4 regions of the Amycolatopsis thailandensis genome follow, and region 4 is predicted to be linked to each of the others. Evidence: riboswitches for the same ligand, from Rfam matches in the RefSeq annotation. Region 4 holds a riboswitch; each other region holds the start of a gene.
The links. A riboswitch is a leader RNA that binds a small molecule or an ion and turns the genes downstream of it on or off. The one in region 4 is predicted to bind cobalamin.
Positions count from the first base shown of each region.

Region 1: linked by a shared signal. The riboswitch ahead of ACFWMR_RS23270 (prenyltransferase/squalene oxidase repeat-containing protein) and the one ahead of ACFWMR_RS07140 (ABC transporter substrate-binding protein) in region 4 are both predicted to bind cobalamin.
Region 2: linked by a shared signal. The riboswitch ahead of metE (5-methyltetrahydropteroyltriglutamate--homocysteine S-methyltransferase) and the one ahead of ACFWMR_RS07140 (ABC transporter substrate-binding protein) in region 4 are both predicted to bind cobalamin.
Region 3: linked by a shared signal. The riboswitch ahead of ACFWMR_RS09185 (CoA-acylating methylmalonate-semialdehyde dehydrogenase) and the one ahead of ACFWMR_RS07140 (ABC transporter substrate-binding protein) in region 4 are both predicted to bind cobalamin.

Region 1 is NZ_JBHXJK010000058.1:30,298-35,967, forward strand. It holds gene ACFWMR_RS23250 (MarR family winged helix-turn-helix transcriptional regulator) at 1-127, shown strand, start outside; gene ACFWMR_RS23255 (hypothetical protein) at 208-1,050, shown strand; gene fahA (fumarylacetoacetase) at 1,047-2,222, shown strand; gene ACFWMR_RS23265 (QsdR family transcriptional regulator) at 2,292-2,888, shown strand; gene ACFWMR_RS23270 (prenyltransferase/squalene oxidase repeat-containing protein) at 2,945-3,952, opposite strand; cobalamin riboswitch at 3,985-4,111, opposite strand; cobalamin riboswitch at 4,222-4,336, shown strand; gene ACFWMR_RS23275 (hypothetical protein) at 4,418-5,670, shown strand, end outside.
Region 2 is NZ_JBHXJK010000026.1:40,494-46,163, reverse strand. It holds gene ACFWMR_RS13170 (ribonucleotide-diphosphate reductase subunit beta) at 1-544, shown strand, start outside; gene ACFWMR_RS13165 (ketopantoate reductase family protein) at 605-1,567, opposite strand; gene ACFWMR_RS13160 (TetR/AcrR family transcriptional regulator) at 1,658-2,221, shown strand; cobalamin riboswitch at 2,265-2,485, shown strand; gene metE (5-methyltetrahydropteroyltriglutamate--homocysteine S-methyltransferase) at 2,587-4,860, shown strand; gene ACFWMR_RS13150 (cytochrome P450) at 5,002-5,670, shown strand, end outside.
Region 3 is NZ_JBHXJK010000016.1:84,883-90,552, forward strand. It holds gene ACFWMR_RS09175 (enoyl-CoA hydratase/isomerase family protein) at 1-579, opposite strand, end outside; gene ACFWMR_RS09180 (acyl-CoA dehydrogenase family protein) at 576-1,715, opposite strand; gene ACFWMR_RS09185 (CoA-acylating methylmalonate-semialdehyde dehydrogenase) at 1,723-3,222, opposite strand; cobalamin riboswitch at 3,380-3,565, opposite strand; gene ACFWMR_RS09190 (short-chain fatty acyl-CoA regulator family protein) at 3,591-4,991, opposite strand; gene ACFWMR_RS09195 (MmgE/PrpD family protein) at 5,127-5,670, shown strand, end outside.
Region 4 is NZ_JBHXJK010000012.1:27,138-32,807, reverse strand. It holds gene ACFWMR_RS07155 (alpha/beta fold hydrolase) at 1-437, opposite strand, end outside; gene ACFWMR_RS07150 (SRPBCC family protein) at 461-898, opposite strand; gene ACFWMR_RS07145 (class I SAM-dependent methyltransferase) at 940-1,683, opposite strand; cobalamin riboswitch at 1,704-1,860, shown strand; gene ACFWMR_RS07140 (ABC transporter substrate-binding protein) at 1,941-3,449, shown strand; gene ACFWMR_RS07135 (ABC transporter permease) at 3,451-4,392, shown strand; gene ACFWMR_RS07130 (ABC transporter permease) at 4,386-5,171, shown strand; gene ACFWMR_RS07125 (ABC transporter ATP-binding protein) at 5,168-5,670, shown strand, end outside.

The DNA of each region.
Region 1 (5,670 bases), on a different contig from region 4:
CGAGCACAACGAACGCGAATTCGGCTGGACGAACGCGCTGACCGAGACCGAACAGCGCATCCTCGTGATGCTGCTGGGCAAGCTGATCACGAGTCGCGCCGAGTTCGGCACCCGGAGCCGCAAGTAGCCCTTCCCGTCGCCCGGAAGACCGGACTATCCTGCCCAACGGATAGTCAAAGTGTGAACTAAATCGGGGAGGAGGAGACCATGGTGGACGGCGGACGGATTCCCGCGCTCTTCGCCGGGCTGTGCGACGACGCCGCGGTGTTCCCACCGGGGCTGGCCCCGCTGCCGGACGCCGTCGCGGCACACGACGAACACGTCTCCGCCTGGTACGCGGGCCTCGTCGGACCGCTGGTGGTCGCCGCCACCGCGCTCGGCGAGCTCGCCGAGGTGCTGGGCGACCGGGAAGCCCCGCTGCCGATCGCGGTCACCCTGCCCGGCGGGCCCGCGCAGCTCGACGGCGCGCTCAAGGCCGTCGCCACGCTGCCGGTGAAACTCGACGCGCTCGAGATCGCCGTCCCGGACGAGATGGGGCCGGACGAGGTGGTCGACGCGATTTCCGTCGCCACCGCACCGGTTTTCGTCGAGATCCCGCGTGACGGCCGGCGGCTTCGGATGCTGGCCGCCCTGTCCGGCACCGGCCACCGCGCGAAGTTCCGCACCGGTGGCGTCCGGGCCGAGCTGTACCCGGACGAGGCCGAACTCGCGGCCGCGGTCCGGGCGGCCGTCGAGGCGGGTGTCCCGTTCAAGGCCACCGCCGGGCTGCACCACGCGCTCCGCAACACCGACCCGGCGACCGGCTTCGAACAGCACGGTTTCCTGAACCTGATGCTCGCCACCGACGCCGTCCTCACCGGCGGCGACGCGGAAGCCGCGCTCGCCGAACGAGACGGCGCCGCTCTCGCCGGGCGACTGCGGGCGCTGGAGCCGGATCGCGCCGTCGCGGTCCGCGCGGGCTTCACGTCGTTCGGCACTTGCAGCATCACCGACCCCCTGACCGAACTGGCCGGACTCGGCCTGCTCGAGGCGCCCCGAGGAGAGGCATGACCACGATCGACATCCCCGCAGGCTCCCTGTTCGGGATCGACAACCTGCCGTACGGCGTGTTCTCCGTCGACGGCGGTTCCCCGCGCGTCGGCGTGCGTGTCGGGGACTCCGTCCTCGACCTGGCCGCGGCGCTCGGCGACGACGTGTTCGCCGCGCCGTCGCTGAACCCGTTCATGGCGCAGGGCTACGACCGCTGGGTGGCGGTCCGGGCGCGGATCCGTGACCTGGTCACCGGCGAAATCCCCGACGGCGCGGTCCATCCCGTCGGGCGGGTGAGCATGCACCTGCCGATCGAGGTCGCGGACTACGTCGACTTCTACGCTTCCGAACACCACGCTTCGAACGTCGGCAGGCTGTTCCGCCCGGACGCGGAACCGTTGCTGCCCAACTGGAAGCATCTCCCGGTCGGCTATCACGGGCGGTCCGGCACGGTCCTGGTCTCCGGTACGGACATCGTGCGCCCGAGCGGTCAGCGCAAGGCCCCGGCCGAGGCGGCGCCGGTGTTCGGGCCGAGTGTGCGGCTGGACATCGAAGCGGAGCTGGGCTTCGTCGTCGGCACCGGGACCCCGCTGAACACCCCGATCACCCCGGACGCCTTCCCCCGCCACGTTTTCGGCGCGGTCCTGCTCAACGACTGGTCTGCCCGCGACATCCAGGCGTGGGAATACGTCCCGCTGGGCCCGCATCTCGGCAAGAGCTTCGCGACCTCGATCTCCCCTTGGGTGGTACCGATCCTGGCGCTGGAGGCCGCGCGGATCCCGCTGCCGGGCCAGATCGATCCGCAGCCGTTGCCGTACCTGCGGGAAAGCTCGCCGTGGGGGCTCGACATCGATCTGGTCGTCGAATGGAACGGCGAGGAGGTCAGCCGCCCGCCCTTCCGCGAGATGTACTGGTCGCCCGCCCAGATGCTCGCGCACCTGACGATCAACGGCGCGTCCTCGCGCACAGGAGACCTGTACGGCTCCGGCACGATCTCCGGACCGGAGAAGAACCAGCGCGGCGCGTTCCTCGAATTGTCCTGGGGCGGAAGGGAACCGCTCACGGTCAAGGGGGAGGAGCGCACCTTCCTGCTGGACGGCGACGAGGTCGTCATCACCGGGACCGCGCCCGGCGCGAACGGCGCGCGGATCGGGTTCGGTGAGGTGCGGGGCCGCGTGCTGCCCGCCGGCTGAAGTACGTGAAGGGCCCCTTGCTCACGCCAGGCGCGAGCGAGGGGCCACGTTCTCGTACGATCTGCGGTCGTGAACCCCTCTGCCGAGGACATAATCCGCAGCGCGGCGCGGTGGATCGAGCGCGGTGTCCGCGTCGACACCTCCGCCTTCGCGCAGGACCTGGGCATCTCCCGCAGTACGTTGTTCCGCCGCGCCGGGAACCGGGAAGACCTGCTGGGCGACGCTCTCCACTACCTGTCCGAACGCACCTTGGCGGCCGCGACGCGCACCTGGCAGCGCGAACAAGGCGACGTGGTGCGCAACGCGGCAGGCGAGCTGCGCTGTCTCGCGATCATGCGCGAGTACCGATCCGTGCTCGCGGCGAGCGCCGGGTTCCGCCGTTTCCTCGACGACGAGCCGGTCTTGGCGATCCGCCTGCTCACCGATCCGCACGGCCGCGTCCAGCCGAGGGTGATCGCGGCGCACGTCGACCTGCTGCGCCGCGACGTCGACGACGGCGGTTTCGTCCCCTCGGTCGGCCTGGACAGCCTCTGTTACGCGATCGTCCGGCTGGGGGAGGCGTTCCTGTACTCGGACGTGCTCGCCTCCCGGGCACCCGATCTGGACGCGGCGTCGACTCTGCTCGGCGCGCTCGTGGAAGGACGCGAGCCGCTCCGCGCCGGCTGACTGCCGGTACGGGTGGTTTCCGTCGGTGGCAAGCGGAAACCACCCGAAGGCTCACATCACGGGCAGGCGAGCACCGGGGCCTGCGGACGGCCACCGCCCTGCAGGTCGCTCAGCGGAACCCTGGCCAGGCCGAGGATCGCCTGCGCGGTCGCGCGCGGGGCGGTCGCCGGGTTCAGCCCGGTGGCGTCGTAGGCGATCGCGCCGCGGTCCGCCTCGGCGCCGGTGCAGCCGGTCTGCAGCGACCGCAGGAACTCCCGCGCCTTGACCGCGGCGGCGGGACGGTGCCCGGCCAGCGCTTCGGCGGCGAGGCCGGTGCTGTTGGAGTTCGGCGCGTTCGCGCCGACGCCGAAGCCGCCGTTCGCGTGCTGCTTGGTGACCAGCCAGGACGTGCCTTCGCGGGCGTTCACCGCGTCACCGGTGGCGCGCAAGGCCTGCACGACCATCGCGGTCGCGTCGACGTCGCTGGTGCAGGTGGCTTCGCCGAAGTTCAGCGGGAATCCGCCGTCCGCGCACTGGGCGCCCGCCAGGAACGTCACGGCCGACGCGGGCGCGCCCGCCGGAGTGCGGTCCAGCGCCAGCAGCGCGAGCGACTGCGAGAAGGCGTTGGAGTAGTCGCCGTATTCGGAGCGGTCGGAGAACCGGCCGGACGGCGTGAGCAGCGAGAGCAGGCCCGTCTTCAGGTCGACGCCGCCGAACGACGCCGGGTTCTTGCCCCGGATCTGCGCGGCGAGCAGGAGTTTGGCGTGCGCGCCCGCGTAGGCCTCGGTGCCGCTGCCGACGTAGCCGGTGGTGATCTCCGGCTTCGCCAGCCAGGTGATCGCTTTGCCCGCGTTCGTGTCGGACACACCGGCGGCGGCGAACGCGAAGATCGCGTCGATCGTCAAGCCCTGGTCGGGGAACTTCTGGCCGCCGAAATCGGCCTCGAACCTTTCCCCGTCGGTCATCTGCCTGGCGAGCCAGCCCGCGGCGGCGTCCGCCTTGTTCGGGGTGGCGGCGTTCGCCGCCGGAGCGGCGACCAGCCCGATGCCGCACAGCATGGCGACAGCGAAGACCAAACGTCTCATGAGAACCCTTTCCCGCATTTCCTCGACAGGAGTCGGTGACACCGCGCGACGTGGGTGACCGGGCTCGCCTGGAGGGCATACCGTTGCGGGACAGCGCCGGACTCTCACCGGACTTCCCCCACGACCGCGCTGAATCGGACGACCCGAAGAGTGTCATGCCGGTCAAGCGCGGGGGTACCGCCGGGCGCGAGTAACGCTGTGATCCTGGCAACCGACCTGCTCAGCGGTGCCTGCCGGAGGTAATCGGGTGTTAACCTCGGCGGGCTCGACAACCCAATACCGCCGCCCGTGACGGGGAAGCCGGTCGAAATCCGGCGCTGTCGCGCAACCGTGGGCCCTTCACCAGGGCGAGCCGGGGTACCGCACGGGCGGATGAACCAACCAGAAGTCCGAACCACTGTCGCGATAAACAGGGGTGACTGCGGCGTCCCGCGCCTGTCCTCCGCCATGCCGCAAGGAGGAGTCATGCGCCGCGGGTCCCTGGCCGCCCTGGCCTTCGCCGTCAGCGTCGGCGTGGTCGCCGCGCTGCTCACCGGAACGGCGACAGCAGCGAACGATCCTGACGCGGCGAAGTCGAACTCCCGCTGGCTCGCGACGAAGCTGCAGCCGGACGGCACGCTCGAGAACCCCAACGGCGGCTCACTGCCGGACCACGGCTTGATGCTCGACGTCCTGTTCTCGATGTACGCGTCGGGCGATGCCGCGAAGGCCGAGCCGATCGTCAAGTTCCTCGACGACCAGGGCCACGCCACCGACTACTTCACCTGGGACGGATTCATCCCCGGCGCCGGGTTCGACAACGTCATCGTCGGTGGAGCCACGGCCAAGACCCTCGTCGCCGCTGAGGTCTCCGGCCGGAATCCGCGGAACTTCGACGGCTACGACCTGGTCGCCGAGACCCAGAACGCGATCATGCGCGGCGGGCCCGACAAGGGCCGGGTCAGCGACTACACGAAGAAGCCCGACGTCACCGGCGACGTGATCAACAACGCCAACATGTTCGGCCAGGCGCTCGGCGTGATCGGGCTCGCCGCGGCGGGCGAGAACGACCAGCTCGCCATCGACAAGCTGCTGACCCAGCAGTGTTCCGAGGGCTACTTCCGCGTCATGTTCGCCTACATCCCGACGAAGGAGACCGGCGACCACGTCACCCCGGACGGGCACAAGGTCTCGACCTGCGACGAGGGCAAACCGCTCGACCTCTCGCCGACCGACGGCGACGCCACCGGCATCGCGCTTTCGGCGATGCTGGCCGCCAAGAAGGCGGGCGCGGCCGGGCTCGACACCCCGATCGCCAAGGCCGTCGCGTGGCTCAAAGCGAACCAGGCCGCCGGCGGCGGCTGGGGCGGTGGCGTCGGCACCGAAGCGCCGAACACCAACAGCACCGGCCTGATCCTTCAGGGACTGGCCGAGGCGGGTGGCGCGGACGCGGCGGTGGACAAGGGCGTGCGGTACCTCAAGTCCGCGCAAGCGAACGCCGCGGCCGACTCCGGCAACAGGCTCGCGGGAGACCTCGGCGCGATCGCCTACAACCCCGCTTCCTACGAGGCCGCGCGCGCCTCGGGGATCAGCGGCCTCGACACCTGGATCCGCGCGAGCGCCCAGGCTTCGCTCGGGTTGTCGCAGGTCGGCTTCTCCTCGCTCACGAAGGGCGGTGGGCAGCCGCCGACCAGCAGCGTCTCGGAAACGCCGACCACGCCCACGACGACGTCGTCCTC
Region 2 (5,670 bases), on a different contig from region 4:
GGACTTCGAGACCGGCACCCCCGAGGCCGACCAGAACTTCCTGCGTGACCTGGTCGCGTTCTACGTGATCTTCGAGGGCATGTGGTTCTACACCGGTTTCGCGCAGATCCTGTCGCTCGGCCGCCGGAACAAGATGATCGGCATCGCCGAGCAGTACCAGTACATCCTGCGCGACGAGTCGATCCACCTGAACTTCGGCATCGACTGCATCAACCAGATCAAGATCGAGAACCCGCACCTGTGGACCGACGAGTTCCAGGCGGAGATCCGCGGCATGCTGACCGAGGCCTGCGAGCTCGAGGTCGCCTACGCCCGCGACACCATGCCGCGCGGCATGCTGGGCCTCTCGGCCGAGCTGATCGAGCAGTACATGCACTTCATCACCGACCGCCGCGCCCAGCAGATCGGTCTCCAGCCGATCTTCGGCGAGACGGAGAACCCGTTCCCGTGGATGTCGGAGGCGATGGACCTGAAGAAGGAGAAGAACTTCTTCGAGACCCGCGTCATCGAGTACCAGTCCGGTGGCGCCCTCGACTGGGACTGACCGTCCGTCCGTAGTACATGAAGGCCCCCTTCCTTGCGCCTAGGTACAGGAAGGGGGCCTTCATGTACTTGCGGGGCCTCGGGCGAAGTGCGGTTCCGCCGCTTCCAACCGCGGCACCGGGACGCCCAATCGGCGCGCTTCTGCCAAGGTGTCCCGGCAGACTTCACGCGGCTCCTCGGCGTCGGGATCGGAGTGCGCCGTGATGCTCACGCGCGCCGGCGCGACATGAGCGGTCAGCCAGGCGAGAACGGGGGCCGTCAGCCAGGTGGGCGCCCGGAACGGCAGCAAACCGACCCGATGACGTCGCAGGTCGAGTCCGCGCGCCTCGAGAAGCGGCAGTAGTTCACGGCCGTTCAGCAACCCCTCGCGCAAGTCGCTCCTCGACCCGGCCAGCCGGGACAGGGAACCCAGCCGCAGGCCTTGCGAGAGCAGGCCCGCGTCCGACGCGAAATGGACCCACAGCCAGCCGCGGAAGTCGGGGCGCTCCTTGATCCGGAGCCCGGCCTCGCGAAACGCCTGGCGCACGGCTCGCTCCCGATCGGTCGGGGGCCGGTCGAGGGTGCCGAAGACGACCGACGGCATCAGCATCCCGCGGAGCACGCCGTCCGCGTCGAAACCGCCACCGGCCTGGGGAAAGCCCCAGGCGATGCGGTCGAGAGGGAGCGGGCCGATCGCGGCCGCCGGCTCGGTCCAGACGTTGCCGAAGACCAGCACCGTGGCCCGGCCGACACGCGGGGCCAGGAAAGCCGTCGCCTCCGGCAGGCGGTGGTGCGAAACGCTGAGCACGATCAGGTCGAAGTCGTGGTCCGGCTCCAGCGTTTCGCGGAGGCGCACCGGCCACTTCTCGACGACACGCTGCCCCCATATCCGGCGCCGCGTGTCGAACAGGTCGAGGTCCACCGAGTCCCCGTACGTCGCCGCGCGGCCCGGCCGGACGTAGAACTCGACGTCATGTCCCGCCTTCCGCAGGGCCCAGCCGTAGATGGTGGCGATCACGCCTCGGCCGAACATCAGGATCTTCAAGCTGGACCTCACGGGGTACGATCGATTTGGAGATTATCTCCACTTTCGAAAATATGGAGATGCTCTCCACTTGTCAACGCGAGGGAGCGCATGACCGCCGACAAGCCGCTGCGGGCCGACGCCCGGCGCAAGCGCGAGGCCCTCCTCGCGAAGGCCCGGGAGATCTTCCAGGCCGGATGCTTCTTCGATCTGCGCTTCGACGACTTCGCCTGCCTGGCAGGCGTGGGCACGGGCACGCTCTATCGCCACTTCCCCACCAGGGAGGCGCTGGCCGAGGCGGTCTACCACGGGGAAGTCGCCGCGCTGTGCGACCGCGCCCGACAGCTCCAGGCCACCCTTCCCCCGGCGGAAGCCTTGGCGACCTTCCTTCGCGACATGGTCGACCACCTAGGCGCCCATGCCGGCCTGGCCAGGACGCTGGCCACCCTCATGGCCGACCGTTCGGGCGCCCTCGCCGAGGGCAGCCGGGCGCTGGAGGAGGCGGTCACCGCCCTCGTGGCCGACGCGGTGCGGGACGGCGCCGTTCGCGACGACGTGGACGCCGGTGCCGTGATGATGGCGCTGCACGGGATCGGTGCGGCCCATGACCGCCCCGAGTGGCGGGCCGAGGCCGACGGCGTCATCACCCTCGTGCTGGACGGGCTGCGCCGGTGACAGACTTTTCTCACATTCCAGCGACCCCGTAGCGGGCCTGAGTACGCTCCGGAGTGCTACTGGTTCGCCCGGCCCTCCAGGCCGGTCGAGGTAACAGGGAACCCGGTGAGAATCCGGGACTGCCCCGCAGCGGTATGTGGGAACGAAAGCCGTCACCGTGCGAGACACGGTAAAGCACTGGGTATGGCACCCGGGAAGCGACGGCCGGTAGGAGCGAGTACGTCGCCCACGAGTCCGAAGACCTGCCCGTGGTACGCGCGCCGACGGCGTGCGTGAGTCCGGGCCTCGTGGGATGGGCACGACCGAACGGCGGTCACTCCTGCGCGCGCTCCGGGCTCCGACGACAAGCTCGCGAGGAGAGAGCTGTGACCGAAATCGGCACGACAGTGCTGGGCTACCCCCGGATCGGACCGGACCGGGAACTCAAGCGTTCACTCGAACGCTATTGGGCGGGCAAGATCGACGAGGCCGAACTGCTGGACACCGGCCGCGCGCTGCGCACCCGCACCTGGCGGGAACTCAAGGACGCGGGGCTGGATTCCGTCCCGTCCAACACGTTCTCCCACTACGACCAGGTGCTCGACACCGCCGAGCTGTTCGGGGCGCTGCCGGAACGCTTCACGACGCTCGGTCTTTCGCCACTCGACACCTACTTCGCCGCCGCCCGCGGGGTTCAGGACGCGCCGGCGATGGAGATGACGAAGTGGTTCGACACGAACTACCACTACATCGTCCCCGAACTCGGCCCGGACACGACGTTCTCGCTCACCGGCGCGAAGCCGCTGGACGAGTACCGCGAGGCCCGCGCGATCGGCGTCGAGACGCGGCCGGTGCTGGTGGGCCCGGTGACGTTCCTGCTGCTCGCGAAGGCGGCCGAGAGCGCCCCGGAGGGCTTCCGCCCGCTGGACCTGCTCGACAACCTCCTCGACGACTACGTCGAGCTGCTGCGGCGCCTGCATGACGAAGGCGTCGAGTGGGTCCAGTTCGACGAGCCCGCGTTCGCGGGAGATCGCACCGAGCAGGAACTCAACGCCCTCATCCGCGCCTATCACCGGCTCGCGAAAGCGACCGCGCGGCCGAAGATCCTGGTCGCCGGGTACTTCGGCGGCCTCGGCCGCGGTCTCGGCGTGCTGGCCCGCTCCCCGATCGACGCGGTCGCTGTCGACCTGGTCACCGACGAGTCCTTTGTGGACGCCGTCGCGGCCGAACCCGCCTTGCGCGACAAGGAGGTCCTGGCCGGGGTCGTGGACGGGCGCAACGTCTGGCGCACCGACCCGGCCCGCGCGCTCAGCCGGGCGGCGACGCTGCTCGGCACCGCGAAGTCGGTCAGCGTCTCGACGTCGTGCTCCCTGCTGCACGTGCCTTACGACGTCGAAAGGGAGGACGGACTCCACCCGCGCCTGAAGGGCTGGCTCGCCTTCGCCAAGCAGAAGGTCGACGAGGTCGTCCTGCTCGGCCGCGCGTTGAAAGAGGACGGCGTCGATCTCGAAGCCGCCCGTGCCGTGGTCGCGGACCGCGCCACCGCGGCCGACCTGACCGACGCGGGCGTGCGTGCCCGGCTGGAGGCGCTGCGGCCGGACGACACCGTCCGCTCCCCCTACGCTCAGCGCGCGGCGGCACAGCAGGCCGCGCTGGAGCTGCCGCCGTTGCCGAGCACGACGATCGGCTCGTTCCCGCAGACCACCGAGGTCCGCAAGGCCCGGGCCGCGCACAAGGCGGGTTCGCTGGACGACGCGGGCTACGAGGCCGCGATGAAGGCGGAGATCGAGCACGTCATCCGGCTACAGGAGGACCTGGGCCTGGACGTGCTGGTGCACGGCGAACCCGAGCGCAACGACATGGTGCAGTACTTCGCCGAGCGGCTCGCCGGGTTCGCGGCCACCGACTTCGGCTGGGTGCAGTCCTACGGTTCGCGGTGTGTGCGGCCACCGATCCTGTACGGCGACGTCTCCCGTCCGGAGCCGATGACCGTCGAGTGGGCCCGCTACGCGCAGAGCCTGACCTCGAAGCCCGTCAAGGGGATGCTGACCGGGCCGGTGACGATCCTGGCGTGGTCGTTCGTCCGCGACGACCAGCCACTGGGCGAGACCGCCCGCCAGGTGGCGCTGGCCATCCGCGACGAGGTGCACGACCTGCAAGCGGCGGGCATCCGCGTCATCCAGGTCGATGAACCGGCGCTGCGGGAACTGCTCCCCCTGCGTGCCGCGGCGCACGAGGCGTACTTCGCCTGGGCGGTTTCGTCGTTCCGGCTGGCGACGTCCGGGATCTCCGACGCGACACAGATCCACACGCACATGTGCTATTCGGAGTTCGGTGAGGTGGTCAAGGCGATCGACGCGCTGGACGCCGACGTCACCAGCATCGAGGCCGCGCGGTCGAAGATGGAGGTCGTCACCGACCTCGGCTCGGCGGGCTTCGGCCGCGGCGTCGGGCCGGGTGTCTACGACATCCACTCGCCGCGCGTCCCCGACGTCGACGAGGTCAGCGGGCTGTTGCGGACCGCCGTCGGCGCCGTGCCCGCCGAGCGGATCTGGGTCAATCCGGACTGCGGTCTGAAGACCCGCGGTTACGCCGAGGTCGAACCGGCCCTGCGGAACCTGGTCGCGGCCGCCCGGGCGGTCCGGGCCGAGCTGGGCTGATCTGTCAGGAAAGGGTCTTTCAAGACGAAAAACGTCTTGAAAGACCCTTTCCTGACACTCGGGGCGGCTCCCTCCCCCAGGGTATTGTCAGGACGTCAACAAGGGTGCGATGGTGGAGCGGTAGCCGGTCTCAACGGGGAGATGGTCACCATGGCGAACACCGTCGAAAGGGTCACCGGGGCGCTGCGCGAGCGGGTTCCGCCGCTCACCTCGATCCCCCTGCCGCGTTCGGTGGACCAGCGCTGGCTCGGCGCGACCTGGCCGGTCCGCGAACTCGCGCCCGCCCCGCCGGGCCTCAAGCCCGTCCTCGGCGACGAAGGCCCACCGGTCATCGGGCACGCGCTGGACTTCATGCGCTTCGGCATCGAGTTCGGCCTCAAACGCCACGAGACCTACGGCCCGGTGTCGTGGATGGGCGCTTTCGGCCGCCGCATCGTCACCCTCTCCGGTCCGGAGGCCACGCAGATCGCGTTGGTGAACAAGGACAAGGCCTTCTCCCAGGAGGGCTGGAAGTTCTTCATCGAGCAGTTCTTCGACCGCGGCCTGATGCTGCTCGACTTCGGCGAGCACCATCTGCACCGCCGGATCATGCAGGCGGCGTTCACCCGGCAGCGGCTCACCGGCTACGTCGACCAGATGGGACCGGCCCTGCGCGACGGCGTCGCCGCGTGGGCGGACCGCCCGAATCCCCGGATCTACTGGTCCCTCAAGCAACTCACGCTCGACGTCGCGACGCGCGTGTTCATGGGTATGCGATCCGGCGACGACGCGGCCGCGATCAACCGCGCGTTCGTGAACTCCGTGCGCGCG
Region 3 (5,670 bases), on a different contig from region 4:
GTCGAGCAGGTCCGGGATCTTCTCGCTGGAGACGAAGTGATCGGCGAGTCCACAGTGGATCGCATCGGCACCCGAGATCGATCCGGCGGTGAGGGCGATATGCGTGCCGAGTTCACCGGGCGTCCGGGACAGCAGGTACGTGCCGCCGACGTCGGGGACGAAGCCGATGCCGGTCTCGGGCATGCCCACGCGGGAACGTTCGGTGACGATCCGGTGGCTGCCGTGCGCGGAGACGCCGACCCCGCCACCCATCACGAGCCCGTCCATGAGCGCGAGGTACGGCTTGGGGTAGCGCGAGATCAGCGCGTTCAACCGGTACTCGTCGGCCCAGAACTTCAGCGACGCGGTGCCGCCGGTGCGAGCGTCTTCGTAGATGGCGCGGATGTCGCCGCCCGCGCAGAGCCCGCGGTCGCCGGCGCCGTCGATCAGCACGGCGCGGACCGCCGGGTCGGAGCGCCACGCTTCGAGGTGGTCGAGCATGGCGAGGACCATGTCGTGGTTCAGCGAGTTCAGCGCCCGCGGCCGGTTCAGCGTGATCCGGCCGATTCCACTGTGGACGAGGAATCCGACGTCGTTCACGAAGCCTCCTGCAGCATCCGGCGCGAGATGATCACGCGCATGATTTCATTGGTCCCTTCGAGGATCTGATGCACCCGCAGGTCGCGGACGATCTTCTCCAGCCCGTACTCGGCGAGATAGCCGTAACCGCCGTGCAGTTGCAGCGCCTGGTTGGCCACTTCGAACCCGGTGTCGGTGCAGAAGCGTTTGGCCATCGCCGAAAGCTGGGTCGCGGTGTCCTCGCCGTGGTCGAGGGCGTCCGCGGCCCGCCAGAGCAGGGTGCGGGCGGCCTCGAGATCGGTGCGCATGTCGGCCAGCCGGAACTGCAACGCCTGCTTCTCGGACAGCTTCTCGCCGAACGCCGAACGCTCCGACAGATGCCGGACGGCCATCCCGAGCGCGGCCTCGGCGCCGCCGAGGGAACAGGCCGAGATGTTGAGCCTGCCGCCGTCCAACGCGGACATCGCGACCCGGAAGCCGGAGCCCTCTCCACCGAGGAGCGCGGAAGCCGGGACTCGGGCGCCTTCGAAGATCACCTGCCGGGTGGGCTGGGCGTTCCAGCCCATCTTGATTTCGTTGGGACCGAAGGAAACGCCGGGCGTGTCCCGTTCGACGATGAACGCCGAGATCCCGCGCGCGCCGGGGCCGCCGGTGCGGGCGAGCACGACGTGGACGTCCGACGTGCCCGCGCCGGAGATGAACTGCTTGACCCCGTCGAGCACGTATTCGTCGCCGTCGCGGCGGGCACGAGTGGAGAGCGCGGCCGCGTCGGAACCCGCGTCCGGTTCGGTCAGGCAGTAGCTGCCGAGGGCGTCCATAGTGGACAGGCGAGGCAGGTATCGGTGGCGCTGGGAGTCGTCACCGAACTTGTCGATCATGGTCGCGACCATGTTGTGAATGGAGATGTACGCGGCCAGCGACGGGCAGCCGGTGGCGAGTGCCTCGAAGACGAGGACGCCGTCGAGCCGTCCGAGAGCGGAGCCTCCGAGCTCTTCGGGCAGGTAGACGCCGCCCATGCCCAGCTGGGCGGCCTTGCGCAGGACGTCGACCGGGAAATGCTTGGCCTGGTCCCATTCGATCGCGTGCGGGGCGAGGTGTTCCGCGGCGAACTCCGCCGCGGTCTCGCGCAGGGCGCGCTGTTCGTCGGTCAGTCTCATCGTGGCCTCAGCTCATCGTCGGGATGACGAAGCTGGCGCCTTCCTTGGTGCCGGAAGGCCAGCGCGAAGTGACTGTCTTGGTCTTGGTGTAGAAGCGGATCGAGTCCGGTCCGTGCTGGTTGAGATCGCCGAAGCCGGAGCGCTTCCAGCCGCCGAAGGTGTGGTAGGCGATCGGCACCGGGATAGGCACGTTGACCCCGACCATGCCGGTGTTCACGCGCGAGGTGAAGTCGCGGGCGGTGTCACCGTCACGGGTGAAGATCGCGACGCCGTTGCCGTACTCGTGCTCGCTGGGCAGCCGGAGTGCCTCTTCGTAGTCGGCGGCGCGGACGATCGACAGGACCGGACCGAAGATCTCCTCGCGGTAGATCCGCATGTCAGCGGTGACGTGGTCGAACAGGCAGCCGCCGAGGAAGAAGCCGTTCTCGTGACCGTCCACAGTGGTCCCGCGGCCGTCGACGAGCAGTTTCGCCCCTTCGGCGACGCCGACGTCGATGTAGTCGCGGACACGCTGGACGGCCTCGGCGGTCACCAGCGGCCCGAAGTCGGCCGTCTCGTCGAGCGAGGCGCCGACCTTCAATGTCTTGACCCGCTCGGTCAGCCGGGCGGCCAGCGCGTCGGCGGTGGCCTCGCCGACCGGGACGGCGACAGAGATCGCCATGCAGCGTTCGCCGGCGGAGCCGTAACCGGCGCCGATCAGCGCGTCGACGACCTGGTCGAGGTCGGCGTCCGGCATCACGATCAGGTGGTTCTTGGCGCCGCCGAAGCACTGCGCGCGTTTCCCGTGCGCGGCGGCGGTCGTGTAGATGTACTCGGCGATCGACGACGAGCCGACGAAGCCGACGGCTTCGACGCGGGGATCGGTCAGCAGCGCGTCGACGGCCTCCTTGTCGCCGTTGACCACGTTGAACACACCCGGCGGCAGACCGGCTTCGAGGAAGAGCTCGGCCAGCCGCAGCGGGACCGACGGATCGCGTTCGGACGGCTTGAGCACGAAGGCGTTCCCGCAGGCGATCGCCGGGGCGGCCTTCCACAGCGGGATCATCGCGGGGAAGTTGAACGGAGTGATCCCGGCGACCACGCCGAGCGGCTGCCGCATCGAGTAGACGTCGATGCCGGTGCCCGCGCTGTCGCTGTATTCGCCTTTGAGCAGGTGCGGGATGCCGATGGCGAACTCGACCACTTCGAGACCACGCTGGATGTCACCGCGCGCGTCGGGGACGGTCTTGCCGTGCTCGGAGGCGAGCAACCGGGCGAGGGAGTCCTCTTCGGCGCGGACGAGGTCGACGAATTTCATCAGCACCCGGGCCCGCTTCTGCGGGTTCCAGCGGGCCCAGTCGAGCTGGGCCTGCGCCGCGTCGGAGACCACATCGGAGACCTCGGCGGCCGAGGCGAGCGGGACCCGGGCCTGGACGGCGCCGGTGCTGGGGTCGAAGACGTCGGCGAACCGGCCGGACGTGCCCGGTACCGGCTTGCCGCCGACGAAGTGACTGAGTTCGGTGCTCATGGATGCCCTTTCCGAAAGTGCGCAGGACGGAGCCGCCCGGGACCGCGATCGGCGGCCGGGCAGGGGAGTACGACGACTTACCGCCGGGGTGGTGGCGGGTCGGCGACTTTCGCGCAGGCAGGAAGAATCCGCATGCGTTCAGCTCCATCCTCGTGGACGAACACGGACATCTGCGGCCGGTATCCTGGCTCCCGGATCCGCGGCGGCTCCGGCCTTCCCGGCTCGCGCCAGTGGCCTTCTCTGCGGGAGCGCCGCTCCCCGGTCACAGTGGCGGGACCGCGCCGGATTCTCACCGGCTTCCCTGCACCGCAGACCTGTGGACACCATAAAGTAGGAAGTCCGACTATGTCGAGGTTGTGGCGTAGGCCTCAGCCGAGCGGTGGATACGGCAGCAGACTGGACGAATGCTCGTCGACCCGCATCGGCTTCCCGATCGCCGGGAAGGCGCGCTGTGGGCAGGCGGGCCGCTCGCAGACCTTGCAGCCCATCCCGATCGGGGTGACGGCCGCGCCGGTGCCGAGCGCGAGGCCGTCGGAGTAGACGAGCCGCTTGGCGTGCCGGAGTTCGCATCCGAGCCCGATCGCGAACGTCTTGCCGGGGTCACCGTGCCCGCCCGCGGCGCGGGAGACGGTGCGGGCGAGCCAGAAGTACTTTTTGCCGTCCGGGAGTTCGGCGATCTGGGTGAGGATCCGGCCCGGTGACCCGAAAGCCTCGTAGACGATCCACAGTGGACACGAGCCGCCGACACGGGAGAAGTGGAAACCGGTGGCGGACTGGCGTTTCGAGATGTTGCCCGCACGATCGACCCGGACGAACGAGAACGGCACGCCGCGTGTTCCCGGACGCTGCAAAGTGGACAGCCGATGGCAGACCGTCTCGAAACCGACGCCGAAGTGGTCGGACAGCCGGGTGATGTCGTAGCGATACCGCTCCGCCGCGCCGAGGAACACGCGGTACGGCAGCACGACAGCGCCCGCGAAGTAGTTGGCCAGGCCGATCCGCGCGAGCCGCCTCGCGGTGTCGCCGCTGAACTTCCCGTCTTCGACGAGCCGGTCGATCACCTCGCCCGCTTCCAACAGCGCCAGTTCCGACGCGAGCCGGAACGCGGCCTGGCCGGGGCGCAGCGCGGGGGAGAGCCGCAGGGTTTTGCGGCGTGGGTCGAAGTGGTGCTGGTCGGGGCCGAGGGATTCGGCGGTGACCTTGACGCCGTGGCGCTCCAGCAGGCCGGTCGCCAGTCCACTTCGGACCTCGCCCGGGTGGAGCCGCAGTTCCGCGGCGAGCTTCTCGGCTGGGGCGTCGAGTTCGGCGACATGGTTGCGGCGCAGGTAGAACCAGTCGCGGATCTCCTCGTGCGGCTGCTGCGCCGTCGAGCGGTCCAGTCCTTGCTCGGTCACCAGGGTGGCGACGTTCTCCACCGCCTCCCGGTAACGGCGATGCAGCGCGACGAGAGTCCGCGCCACCTCGGGCAGCGTGGTGGTCAGCGCGTCGACCTCGCCGGCGGAGATCGCACCGCTGACGGTGTTGTCGTCGAACACTTCGCGTACGTCGGCGATCAGCCGTGCGGTGTCGCGGGCGGCGAAGAACTCCGTGTCGACGCCGAAGGTCTCGGTGAGCTTGAGCAGCACCGGCAGGGTGAGCGGCCGGCCGTTGTGTTCGAGCTGGTTGACATAGCTCGGCGAGATCTCCAGCAGTCTGGCCAGCTCGGATTGGGTCATGGACCGGTCTTCGCGCAGCTGGCGCAGGCGAGCGCCCGCGTACATCTTCTCCACAAGCGGACTGTAACAACATTGACAAGGAGGGCGCGAACGTTCACAAAGCTTCACAGGGTCGAGTGGTGGCAAGGACTTCCTGAAGCTGCCACGCTCAGAGGCAGAGCGCCACGAGGTTCACAACCGAGGGGAACCATGATCGACCACACCGTCCGCACCCACCGCTCCGCCGAGTCGCTTTCCCGCGAGGGCCAGCTCGCGTGGAAGCTCGCCGCCGTCGCCACCGACGACGTTCCGGTCACCTCCGAGGTCGCCGACATGGTGATCAACCGTGTGATCGACAACGCCGCCGTGGCCGCCGCGTCGCTGACCCGGCGTCCGGTCGGCTCCGCCCGCGACCAGGCGCTGGCCCATGCCGGTAAGCCGGGAGCGGCGGTCTTCGGCGTCGAAGGACGGTATTCACCGGAATGGGCGGCCTGGGCCAATGGAGTCGCGGTGCGGGAACTGGACTATCACGACACCTTCCTCGCCGCTGACTATTCGCATCCCGGCGACAACATCCCGCCGATCCTCGCGGTCGCCCAGCACACCGGGCGCACCGGCGCGGACCTGCTGCGCGGGATCGTCGCCGGGTACGAGCTCCAGGTGAACCTCGTCCGCGGGATCTGCCTGCACGAGCACAAGATCGACCACATCGCCCACCTCGGCCCGTCGGTCGCGGGCGGTCTCGGCGCGCTCC
Region 4 (5,670 bases):
GACGGTGCGGCGAACTTCAGCAGAAGCCGTTCCGCGGCCGTGAGGGGCCCCGCGTTCCACGTCGAGTCCACGACGATGAGGCCGCCCGCGCGTTCTGGGGAACGGCGGACCAGCGCCTGGGCGAGATTGCCGCCGAGGGAGTGCCCGATCAGGATCGGGCTGTCGAGACCGAGGTGGTCGAGGAGAGCCGTCAGGTCGTCGAGCGCGATCGCCGCGGTGAAGCCGGAACCCGGCGCGAGGCCCGACTCGCCATGGCCGCGCTGGTCCCAGGTGATCACCCGATGGCCGCGTTCGTGCAGAGCCTCGGCCTGGGCATCGAACATCCGATGGTCCATGCCCGCGCCGTGCGTGAAGACGACAGGACGCCGATCGCCCGCGAGGTCGCCGTACCGCAGTTCCTGGGCGCCCCGGCGGAGCACCCCGGTCATATTCACCATTTTCTAAATATAGCGCACACCGCTCAGTGCCCGGCCCAGCCGCCTTGTTCCTCGGCGGCTTCGACGTCGGAGTCCGCGACCGCGGTGTGCGCCAGCGCGGCGACGGTCTCCTCGAGCCCGCGTTGCACTTCCTCCTCGCCCGCCTCACGGACACTGCTCAAGGTCACGGTCAACCGGGACTCGTTGGCACCGGCGTCTTCGATCGACAACCGGCCGTGGTAGTCGTGCGGGCCTTGGGAACCCCAGCTCAAGGAGCGACTTTCCTCATCGACCTTCAGCCACGCTTCGGCTTCGACGTGCTCACCATCCACGTCGGCCTCGACGTGCACGGCGTCGCCGCCTTCCGGCTCGGCCTGGCTCAGCTGCGGGAAGAAGTGGGGAAGGTTCCGCGGTTCACGCAGGTAGGCGAACAGATCGGAGGCGGGCAGATCGATCGTGGCGGTGTGGCGGAATTCGGTCATGATCACGCATACCCTGTCCTCGCGCCATGGAAACCACCAGGTCAGCGAAGTGCTGTGAGGACGTAGTCGTCCCCGTACTGCCACACTGGCGCCACCTCCGCGAAGCCCGCCTCCCTGAGCAGTCTGGTGTGCTCCTGCGGGCTGAGCCTGTTGCCGTAGCCGGTCGAGATGCCGCTCAGCTCGTCGGCCGTGAACTCCGCCCGCAGCGCGGGATCGGCCGCGATCGCGGCCCACCAGCTCTTCCAGTCCTCGTTCGACCCGACCCCGGCCCGGACGGCACGACGGTTCTTGACGGCTTCGGCGAGGTCGCGGATGCCCGGTTGCTCGTCGTAGAAGTGGTCACCGTTGACGAGCGCCCCGCCTGCCCGGAGCACGTCCGCGAGGTCACGGTAGACGCCGGCGAGCCGATCCGGTTTCAGCCAGTGCAAGGCGGTCGTCGACACCGCGGCGTCGATCGCCCGCCACGTCAGCCAGCCGTCTTCGGCGAGATCCGCCTGGATGTACTCGATATCCGCGTCGTCAGGGCGGCTCGCCCGGGCGAGTGCGAGCAGGAACGGGTCGTTGTCGACGCCGACGACCCGCGCGTGCGGCAGGCGCCGGGCGAGCCGGGTGGTCAGCGAGCCCGGGCCGCAACCGAGGTCGAGCACCAGCGGCTCGGCGACATCGCGGCAGACGTGTTCGACGACGTCGATCAGGACGTCGAACCGTTCTTCGCGGTCGGCGACATAGCGTTCCTGCTGGAGGTCCCACCGTCGCACCCAGCCTGCCGCGAGCTTTTCGTCCACCGCGCTCCCCTTCGTGATCTTGATCCTGTGTAGCACAGGGCGCCCATGGGTTACCGTGTGCGCCACAACGTAAGAAGGTGCCCGTCGGGGGAAGCCGGTGTGAATCCGGCGCTGACCCGCAACCGTGAACGGCCGTACGCCGTGAGCCGGACTGCCCGCCGGGTACTGCCAGCCCCAACTGTCGTGGAGTGCGGAGCGGGGTCCCGTTTCAGCGCGTCCGCGCGCCCGGGACAGTGCTCGATGTCCCGGAGGTAACTGTGACGCGTCATCCGCTCGGCCGTCGGCGTTTGCTCGCCCTCGCCGCCCTCGCGCCTCTGGCCGCCTGCGGGGGCGCGCCCACGGACACGGGCCGGTTGCGGGTCGCGTTCGCGGCGGGCGGTTCGAAGGAAACACTGGACCCCTCACAGGTTTCGCTCTTCGTCGACCAGGCGCGGGCCAAGGCGCTCTTCGACACGCTGGTCGCCTACAACGCCGACACCTCGTTGCGGCCGCGGCTGGCCGAATCCTGGGAGAGCGACGATTCCGGGACGCGCTGGCGGATCCGGCTGCGACAGGCGGCCTTCCACGACGGACGCCCGGTCACCGCGGACGACGTTCTGTACAGCTTCCGGCGGATCGCCGACCCCGCACTGGCCTCCTCGTCCCGCCAGTACTTCGCGAAGGTGGACTTCGGCCGCAGCAAGGCCGCCTCCCCCCGTGAACTGGAGCTGGTGCTGAGCGCGCCCGACTTCGAATTCCCGTCGGGCTGGGGCGCGCCGGGAGCGGAGATCGTCCCCGCCGGGACGACGGCGTTCGGCGCGCCGGTCGGCTCCGGTCCGTTCCGCTTCGTCTCGTTCACTCCCGGCGGCACGACTGTGTTCCGCGGGAACGAGTCCCATTGGGACGGTGCGCCGAGCGTCGGCGAGCTCGAATTCGTCCCGGTCAACGACGAAACGGCCCGGGTCAACGCCCTGCTCTCCGGACAGGTCGACTACGCCCACGACCTCGCGGCCGGTACCGCGGCCAGGCTGGGCGGCGACGGACGTGTCTCGCTGCTCGAAGCCCGGGGGACGACGATGCAGGGTTTGATCCTTCGCCTGACCCAGCCGCCGTTCGCCGATCCTCGGCTCGTGCGCGCCGTCCTGTCCGGAGTGGACCGCGAAGCCTTGAACCGGGTCGCATTGGCCGGACGCGGCGAGATCGGCAACGACCTGTTCGGCAAGGGACTTCGCGGCTACGCCACCGGCATTCCCCAACGCTCCCGGGACGTGGACCTGGCCCGCTCGCTGGTCCGGGAAGCGGGCGCCGAGGGACTCGCTTTCGCCATCGAAACCAGCGACGTCGATCCCGGTTTCCCCACCGCGGCGACGCTGATTTCCCAGCAGCTGAACGAAATCGGGCTGAAGGCCACGCCGAACACGCGGGCGGCGAGCACCTACTTCGGCGAAACGAAGACCAAGGGGGTCGCCGCGCTCACCCGCACCGCCACCCTGCCGGTGGCGACGTTCCTCAACCAGCGCTTCCGCACCGGCGGTTCGAACAACGTCAACGGGTTCGCCTCGCCGGAGTTCGACACGCTCATGGACCGTGCCGCCGCCACCTCGGACGAGGGTGCCCGGCTGGCCCTGTTCGCGGACGCCCAGCGGATCGTGCACGAGTCCGGCGGCCTGCTCGCCTGGGGCTTCAGCACCTGGACGATCGCGACGTCGAAACGGGTGTCCGGGGTGGTCACCGCGCCGCCGAACACCTTCGACTGGGCGAGGTTCGACCGCGCCCGCCTGTCCTGACGTGCCGGGGTACGCCCTGCGCCGGCTCGGGTTCGCCGTGCTCCAGGCGTTGTTCGTGCTGGTCGCCACGTTCGCCGTGACCGCGCTGCTGCCCGGCGACGCGGCTTCGGTCGTACTCGGCGAGCAAGCCACCGACGAGCAGGTGGCGACGGTGCGCCACCAACTCGGCCTCGATCAGCCTCTCCTCGACCGGTTCGGGCACTGGCTTTCGGGCTTGGCCACCGGTGACCTCGGCCGCTCGCTCGTCACCGGCGCTCCGGTGACGGACGAGATCGCCCGCCGGTTCACCGCCACCGCCGTGCTCGCCGGGGTGACGGTGCTCGTGCTCGTTCCGCTCGCGCTGGGCGTCGGGGTGGCGTGCGGTGTCCGCGAAGGCTCCCGGACCGACCGGATACTCACGGCCGTCACGTTGTTCCTGCATTCGATCCCCGAGTTCGTCCTCGGTCTGCTGCTGGTCGCGGGATTCGCCGTCTACACCGGACTGTTGCCCGCCACCGCGGCCGGGACGGACTTGACCGAGCGTCCCGAAGTGCTCGTGCTGCCGGTGATCGTGCTCGTCGGCCGTCAGCTGAGCGACGTCGCCAGGCAGATCCGGGTCGGCGTCGCGGAACAGACCCGCGGGCAGGTGGCGGACCATCTGCGCCTGCTCGGCCTGCGCGAACGCACCGTCGTGCTGAAGCACCTCCTGCCCGCCGCCGCGGCGCCCGCCGTGCAGCAGCTCGCCCGCGCTGTCGAGGGGCTGCTGACCGGCACGGTGATCGTCGAATCCCTGTTCGCGATCACCGGGATGGGCACGGGTTTCGTCGAGGCCGTGCAGAACCGGGACATCCCGCAGGTGCAGGGATACGTGCTCGTGTTCGCCGGTGTCGTCGTGCTCGGGAACCTGGTCGCCGACCTGGTCGCGCACCGGCTGACGCCGCGCCGGGAGCTGGTCACGTGGTGAGCCGGACGCTCGGCTGGATCCTGCTCGCCGTCCCGGTGCTGTTCGCGGTGGCCGGACCGCTGATCGCGGGTCCGCCGGTGTCCGTCGGGGCGCCGTGGCAGCCACCGGACTCCGCCCACCCCCTCGGTACCGACGTCCTCGGCCGTGACGCGCTCACGGTGATCCTCACCGGCGGCTTTCCCGTGATCGGCATGACGGTCGCCGCGCTCGGGCTCGCCTACCTGATCGGCGTACCGCTCGGTCTCTTCGCGGCCGGTCGCGGCCGGTGGGCCGACGAAGCCGTGATGCGATCGCTCGATCTCGTGCTGGCGTTCCCGTCGCTGCTGGTGCTCATGGTGCTCGCCGCGACCGGGCATCGCGGGCCCGGTGTGCTGATTCCCGCCGTCGCCGCCCTCCAGCTGACGGCGATCACCCGCGTCGTGCGGGCCGCGGCGCTGGCTCCCGGCTGCCGCGCCGCCGTGGAAGCCCTTACCCTGCAAGGACAACCGTGGTGGCGCATCCAGCTCGGGTACGTCGCCCGGTACGTCACCGGCCCGGTCGCCACCGACGCCGGGACCCGGCTCGGTGTGGTGCTCTATCTGCTGGCGTCGGCGAACTTCCTCGGTCTCGGCCTGCCCTCGGACTCCCCGGACTGGGCCGTGGTCATCGAACGCAACAGTGAGGCCCTCTACACCGCTCCCGCCGTCGTACTGGTGCCCGCCGCGCTGCTGATGGCGTTGTGCGTCGGCACCAACCTCGTCACCGACCGGTTGCTCGCCGCCCGGCGGGTGATCCTGTGACGGTCTTGGAGATCAGCGGCCTGTCGGCCCGTGCCGGGGACACCGCTCTGCTCGACGACGTTTCGCTGGCGCTCGAACCCGGCAGGGTGCTGGTCGTGCTCGGCGCGTCCGGCACCGGGAAGACCACCCTGGGTCTGGCCGCGACCGGGCGGGCGCGGCCCGGCATCGAACTGTCCGGCTCGATCCGGCTGGCGGGTTCCGCGCTGTTGGGCCGCACCGGCGCGGAACTCCGGCGGATCCGGGCCGGGGTCGTCGGTCATCTGCCGCAACAGCCTTCGGCGGTACTGGACCCGGTCCGCCGCTGCGGGCCGGTGCTGGCCGAACTCGCCGCGATCCGTCACCGCGGCCGGACGGCGCGGCTGGCGGCGGCTCGCACCGCGCTGGCGGAAGCGGGACTCGACCCGGACCTGTGGCGCCGGTTCCCGCATCAGCTCTCGGGCGGGCAGCAGCAGCGCATGGCGCTGGCGACCACGCTGGTGACCCGGCCGGAGGTCCTCGT